Regions from separate parts of the Nonomuraea sp. NPDC049649 genome, predicted to be linked through region 2. Evidence: riboswitches for the same ligand, from Rfam matches in the RefSeq annotation. Region 2 holds a riboswitch; the other holds the start of a gene.
What was found. A riboswitch is a leader RNA that binds a small molecule or an ion and turns the genes downstream of it on or off. The one in region 2 is predicted to bind cyclic di-AMP.
Positions count from the first base shown of each region.

Region 1: it holds a riboswitch for cyclic di-AMP, as region 2 does, so the genes downstream of both, AB0J42_RS29765 (CHAP domain-containing protein) here and AB0J42_RS23660 (C40 family peptidase) in region 2, are expected to answer to the same signal.

Region 1 covers NZ_JBFAOH010000034.1:17,163-20,561, reverse strand. The annotation lists gene AB0J42_RS29770 (ArsB/NhaD family transporter) at 1-1,251, shown strand, start outside; cyclic di-AMP (ydaO/yuaA leader) riboswitch at 1,452-1,600, shown strand; gene AB0J42_RS29765 (CHAP domain-containing protein) at 1,614-2,297, shown strand; gene AB0J42_RS29760 (DUF418 domain-containing protein) at 2,421-3,399, shown strand, end outside.
Region 2 covers NZ_JBFAOH010000020.1:13,392-16,790, reverse strand. The annotation lists gene AB0J42_RS23665 (NlpC/P60 family protein) at 1-750, shown strand, start outside; cyclic di-AMP (ydaO/yuaA leader) riboswitch at 1,018-1,185, shown strand; gene AB0J42_RS23660 (C40 family peptidase) at 1,265-1,777, shown strand; gene AB0J42_RS23655 (transglutaminase-like domain-containing protein) at 1,826-2,677, opposite strand; gene AB0J42_RS23650 (M48 family metallopeptidase) at 2,792-3,399, shown strand, end outside.

The sequences.
Region 1 (3,399 bases), on a different contig from region 2:
CTGGTCGCCTACGCGCTGATAGCCACCGAACGGATCCCCCGGGTGGCGGCGGCGCTGGGCGGGGCCGGGGTCATGCTGCTGATCCACGCGACCGACGCTCAGGCGGCGTTCTTCTCCGAGCACTCGGGGATCGACTGGAACGTCATCTTCCTGCTGCTCGGCATGATGACCATCGTCGGGGTGCTGAAGGAGACGGGTGTCTTCGAGTACCTGGCGATCTGGGCGGCCAAACGGGCCCGAGGGCGGCCCTTCCGGCTGATGGTCCTGCTGGTGCTGATCACCGCGGGGGCGTCGGCGCTGCTCGACAACGTGACCACGGTGCTGCTGATCGCGCCGGTGACGTTCCTGGTGTGTGAGCGGCTGGCCGTGTCTCCGGTCCCCTTTCTCATCGCCGAGGCGCTGGCCTCCAACATCGGCGGCGCGTCGACGCTGGTGGGCGACCCGCCGAACATCATCATCGCCAGCCGGGGCGGGCTGAGCTTCAACGACTTCCTCATCCACATGGCGCCGATGGTCATCGTGCTGGTCGGGGTGTTCGTGGTGCTCTGCTGGCTGATGTGGGGGCGGAGGTTCCGGTTCGACCCGGAGCGGGCCGCGGCCGTGATGCTGCTGGACGAGAAGGAGGCGATCGCCGACCGGCGGCTGCTGTGGCAGTCGCTGGCCGTGCTGGCGCTGGTGCTGGCGGCTTTCGTGCTCCACCCGGTGCTGCACTACTCGCCGTCGGTGGTGGCGCTGCTGGGGGCGGGCGTGCTGGTGGCGGCCACCCGGGTGACGGCGCGGGAGTCGCTGGCCGAGGTGGAGTGGCCCACGCTGGTGTTCTTCGCCGGGCTGTTCGTCATGGTGGGCGCGCTCGTCCACACCGGGGTCATCGGGCAGGTCTCCCAGGCCGCCGTCAACGCGACGGCGGGCCGGATGGAGGTGGCCACGATGGGCCTGCTGGGCGGTTCGGCCGTGGTGTCGGCGATCGTGGACAACATCCCGTACGTGGCCACCATGAGCCCGATCGTGGAGCACCTGGTGGCGGCGCACGGCGGCGAGCTGGCGCAGGTGCTGTGGTGGGCGCTCGCGTTCGGGGCCGACCTGGGCGGCAACGCGACGGCGGTGGGGGCGGCGGCCAACGTGGTCGTGCTGGGGATCGCGGCGCGCAACGGCACGCCGATCAGCTTCTGGGAGTTCACCAAGTACGGGTTGATCGTCACGGTGGTCACGGTGACGCTGGTGGCCCCGTATCTGTGGTTCCGATACCTGTAGAAACCCCTGTCAAGGTAAAGTTTTTTCTCTGAAACCCCTACGGCACAAGGGTTTCCGAGCCGGGGGCCCTGGGGCGACTTGCCCTGCTCCTTGCGCGACGATTACCTTCAGGTACATCGATGGCACGCGCTTGAACAGCGCTTTCAGTTAGAACCTGGCGCGTTGCCGATGTATTGCCGAGACCGCGCCCGCGGGTCAACGCGGGGCGGCCGCCGAATCCGCTCTCTGGCGGAACCGGGGACCCACCTTTCTCTGGGGTGAATCGGTCTTTCCTCACTGGGATCGCACCGTAGGGCACTTCCACGCCCGAACCCGACAGCTAACCCGGTAGGCGGCATGGAAGCTAGGAGCAATTCCCAGACATGGTCAAGCAGATCTTCAACCGCATGCCCGCGACCGCCTCCCGTTACGCCGTCGGCGCGGCCCTGGCGCTGGGCGTCGCGCTCGCCGGGGGCTCGGCCGCCGCGGTCACCACCGACGGGGCCACCCAGCCGCAGCCGGTCGCCCAGCAGCAGAACAAGGCCGAGACGGCAGAGAAGGCCAGCGCCGTGAGCGCCCAGACGGTCCTGCGGGTCGCCGAGTCGCAGATCGGCGTCAAGGAGAACGCCGCGGGCGGCGGCACCCCGTTCCACGAGTGGTACATGAAGTCCCCGCGTGCCCTCGAGACCCTGGCCCGGGACGGCGGCGGCACCCCCTCGCTGTACGCCAACGCCCCCTGGTGCGACATGTTCGTGTCCTGGGTCGGCGAGCAGTCCGGCGCCCGCCACACCATCGGCTGGGACGCCTACACCGTCACCCACGCCAAGTGGTTCAAGGACAACGGCCGCTGGGGCACCCAGGCCAGGCCCGGCGCGGTCGTCTTCTTCGACTGGGGCGGCAGCAAGAACATCAGCGCCATCGACCACGTCGGCCTGGTGAAGAAGGACAACGGCGACGGCACGATCACCACGATCGAGGGCAACACCGGCAACGGCAAGGTCGAGGAGCGTGTCCGGCCGGTCTCCCAGATCGTCGGCTACGGCTACCCCGAGTACGCCGACGCCTGAGCGACGGCCTCCCCACAGCGATCCGGTCAGGGTTTCCTGGCCGGATCGTTGTCGTCTTCGGTAGAGGCTGTCCAGACTTTCGGATGCGGCGCCCGGACATGATCGTCTTCTAGCGTTGCCCGCATGACTCAGACCGCGGCCCCGCCCCGGGTGCAGGAGCTGGACGTGATGCGCGGCTTCGCGCTCGGCGGCATCCTGGTGGCCAACATCGGCTACCTCGCCGATCCCGCCCACATGATGGCCGGGGTCACCGCCGTGCACGCGCCCGGCGGGCCGGTGGAGTTCGCCGTGACGGCGCTGGTCCTGACCAAGTTCTACGTGATCTTCTCGTTCCTGTTCGGCTACTCCTTCACCCTGCAGCTGCGGGCCGCCGAGCGGGCGGGGGCGAGCGTGCGGGCCAGGACCGTCAGGCGCTGCCTGGCGCTCTTCGTCATCGGCGTGCTGCACGGGCTGCTGTTCTGGGCGGGTGACATCCTCACCCTGTACGCGATGCTCGGCCTGGTGCTGCTCGGGCTCCGCGGCCTGCGGCCGAGGACCGCTGTCATCACCGGCTGCGCGATCGTCGGCGCGGTGGCGCTGCTCATGCTGGCGCTGGCGGGGCTGACCGCGCCGGCCCCGGAGAGTGCTGAGCTCGCGCCGGACCCGGCGGCGGGGGAGCGGGCGCTGGACCTGGTCACCGGCGGGCCGCTCGGCTACCTCACGTTCCAGATCGAGAACTATCCGGGGTACGCGGCCGGGATCTGGGCCTTCCAGGGGCCGGCCGCGCTGGCGATGTTCCTGTTCGGGCTGGCGGCGGGCAAGTCGCGGCTGCTGGAGGACCCGGAGCGCTACACCCGCCTGCTGCCGCGCGTGCAGGGGATCGGCTTCGGCGCAGGCCTTCCCGCCGCGGCCCTGTTCGCCTGGACCTACGGCGGGCCGGACGCCGCCTTCCTGGCCGGGACGGCGCTCAACACGGTCGCCTCCATCCCGCTCGCCGCCGCGTACGTGGCCACGCTGCTGCGGGTGACCCGCCGCCTGCCCGCCGTGGGCCGCGCCCTCGCCCCGGCCGGGCGGGCCGCCGCCTCCAACTACCTGGGGCAGTCCGTCCTGCTGTGTCTCGTCT
Region 2 (3,399 bases):
CGCAAGGTGGCCACCGTCGCGGAGCTGCGCAACCAGGTCGTCACGATGGCGGTCGACGGCTACAAGATGGGCAGCGACCTGACCTCGCTGCCGGCCCTGCTCACCAGCGAACGCCCGGACGACCTGCTCTACAAGATGGCGCTGACCGGGCAGCTGAGTGCCGAGCGCGCCGGCCTGCTGGCGGCCTTCGACCGGGAGAACCGCGGGCTCAAGGCCGAGCGCGACAAGGCCCAGAAGGCGCTGGGCGAGGCCGACCGCGAGCGCGACAAGATCAAGAAGGAGCGCTCCGAGATCGAGAAGCTGATCGCCCAGCAGAAGAAGCTTCTCGACCGCCTGGGCGCCTACCGCCCCGGCAACCCGCACAGCACCGGCATCAAGTACACCGGCTCCGCCTCCGGGAACGCCGTGAGCGTGCTGAACTTCGCCTTCGCGCAGATCGGCAAGCCCTACCAGTTCGGCGGCACCGGCCCCGGCGGCTGGGACTGCTCGGGCCTGACGCAGGCCGCCTGGCGCGCCGCGGGCGTGTCCCTGCCGCGCACGACGTGGCAGCAGTGGGCCTGGGGCGCGAACCGGAGGGTGTCGCTGGACGCGCTCCAGCCCGGTGACCTGATCTTCAGCGAGGGGCTGGGGCACGTGAGCATCTACGCCGGCGAGGGCCGGATCGTGCACGCCCCGCAGACCGGTGACGTGGTGAAACTCGTCTCACTTTCCTCGTACGGGCGCCGTCTCGTCGGCGCCGTACGCCCCTGAACAGCTGAAACTCCTGTGACTTGTGTGACACATGGGACCTGACTGGCTGTCAGGGCACAAGTGTGAGTATGGTCACATTAGGGTAACGAGGCCCCAGTTCCAGCTGGGGCTGCCGGGTTTACAACCCTCTTGTCAGATCATTACCTGTTGACCCTCCCTTTGCCAGTTCATGCCTTCCGGCGTAATTTCTGGCCCGCGGCGGACATCCCATGCCCGTCGCGATCACATCCGCGGTCACCGCCGTACCCGTAGACACCTCTGATCCGGGGCGGTGACCTGCCGAATCCATGCAGCCAGGAGGCATGGAGCCGGGGAACCACCAGATCCCGCCATTTCAGGGCGGGATCTAGGGGTGAGTCGGCGCATCGCGCGCCGTAGGGCGACTTCCAGGCCCGAATCCGTCAGCTAACCCGGTAGGCGTTCGTGGAAGAGTCAAGGAGCAATCCTGTCAACCTCGTCGCAGAACCCCCGTCTGTCCCGCCTTGCCCTGCGTGGCGCAGCGCTCACCGTTGCCGTGACGGCCGGAGGCCTGGGCCTCCACGTCCCGGCGGCGCAGGCCGAGACGGTGAACGGCCCCTCCGAATCCGCACCGGCGGAAGCGGAGACGACGGTGAAGACCGTCGAGGCCGCCACGTCCAAGAAGCAGACCAAGGCGGCACGGCAGAAGATGAAGGCCCTCAAGGCCGTCGCGGTGGCCAAGAAACAGATCGGTGACCCGTACCGGTACGGGGCCACCGGGCCGCACGCCTTCGACTGCTCAGGCCTCGTCCAGTTCGCCTGGAAGAAGGCCGGAGTGAAGATCCCGCGCGTGACGTACAGCCAGTTCGCACGCATCAAGAAGAAGGTCTCCTACAAGAACCTGCAGCCAGGCGACCTGATGTTCTTCCGCGGGCTCGGCCATGTGGGCATGTACGTCGGCAAGGGCAAGATGATCCACTCGCCGAGCACGGGCAAGACCGTGCGCGTCGAGAAGGTGAGCGGATGGCGCAAGGCGTCATTCGCCGGCGCGGTCCGTCCCGGCCTGTGACCGGCCGCGAAGGCCCCGTCCCTTCCCGGGGGCGGGGCCTTCGCGCTGCTATACGAGGTGGACGTCCCGCTGGTAGCGGTGGCTGCGCACGGTCCGCCCGACCCGGACCTCGTCGCGCTCGTACAGGCGGCGGCACCGGGCGAGATCGCCGGACGTGACCGCCTCGGCGATCTCGTCGACGAGCGCCGCCCGGGGATCCCCGGCGTCCACGGGAGTGTCGATCATCCCCCAGACGTCCCAGGGCAGCAGCTCGACCTTGTTCAGCGCGGCCAGGTCGCGGACCACGTTGCCCGCCACGAACCACGCGCCGCGCATCTCTCCCAGGCCGAACCGCTCCGGGTCCTCCAGGCCGCTCCGGCAGCGCAGCCACGCCTCGCCGCCGGTCAGGAACGCGCCCTCCGGCAGGTCGTACGGATCGAAGCCGATCTTGAACAGCTCCGTCTGTCTCTCGTCGAGCTGCGCGTCCGTACGCTTCCAGCGATGTGCGTCGGCGTCCCAGCGCTCCACGATCCAGTGGTCGACCCAGCCCTCGCCGAAATAGCCGGCGAAGCCCGCCCGCGCCCGCGCCGGGATTCCCGCCCGGCGCAGCAGCGCGACCGTGAGCACGCTGAAATGCCGGCAGTTGCCGATCATGCGCAGCGCCGGGGGCCGGGGCTCGGCCAGGCCGCGTGGGTCGAGGCGGCGGATCCGGGCGGCCATCTCGGCCGCCGAGCGGTTCTCCACCTCCTCGCGGCGGGCGTCGACGTCCTGGACGCCGTACTGGTCCGCCAGGAACTCGTGAACGATCAAGCCCTGACTGATCGCGCAGAGCCCGGCGGCGTCGCCGGGGAGGCCGGTCTCCGCTTCGAGCCTGGTCATCGGGCCCGGCGTGGTGAAGAAGGCCAGTTCGTCCGTGTTCATGTCGTCCCCTCGGGTGGTCCTCGTCCCTGTCGTTGTAGGGGCTCTCACCGTGTGAGGGTCAACCGGGCGCGGGGCGGCTAGCATCGGGCAGCGGCTGGGGTGAGAGGACGAGAAGTGGACGACGGCGAGGACAGGAACGGCACCGCGGACGAGCGGACGTCCGAAGAGGAGGCGCGGCCGGGCCATGACCGTGAGCCGTCGGCGGGGGAGTCCGGGCGGGAGGTGTCGGAGGGAAGCTCCCGGGAGGTGCGGTGGGCCGGGGTGGCCGCGGCCGTGCTCGGGGGTGTGATCGTCGCCGTGGTGGGGCTGACGACGCCGTGGGAGGCGCTGGCGGGGACGCCTGTGGCGGCGGCGGGTCCCGAGGGGGACTTCACCGCTGAGCAGATCGCCCGCTCTCAGGCGTTCGACGCGGCCACCAGCGTGCCGAGCTATCTGTCGCTCGGGCTGACGCTCGTGTTCGCCGGGCTGCTGGTCGCCACCCCGCTGGGCGCCAAGGTTCTCGGGGTGCTGCGCGGGCCGTGGTGGGTGCGGGTGCTGCTGGGGGTGCTCCTGCTCACAGTGATCGAGGAGGCGCTGCGCTGGCCGCTCGGCGTCTGGTTCGAGACGGTGCTGCGCGACTACGGCCTGTCCACGCAGGACTGGGTGTCGTGGACGGGCGACCGGCTCAAGCGCATCGGCATCAGCACGGCGCTGCTGGGCGGCATGATCCTGGCGGTGGTGGC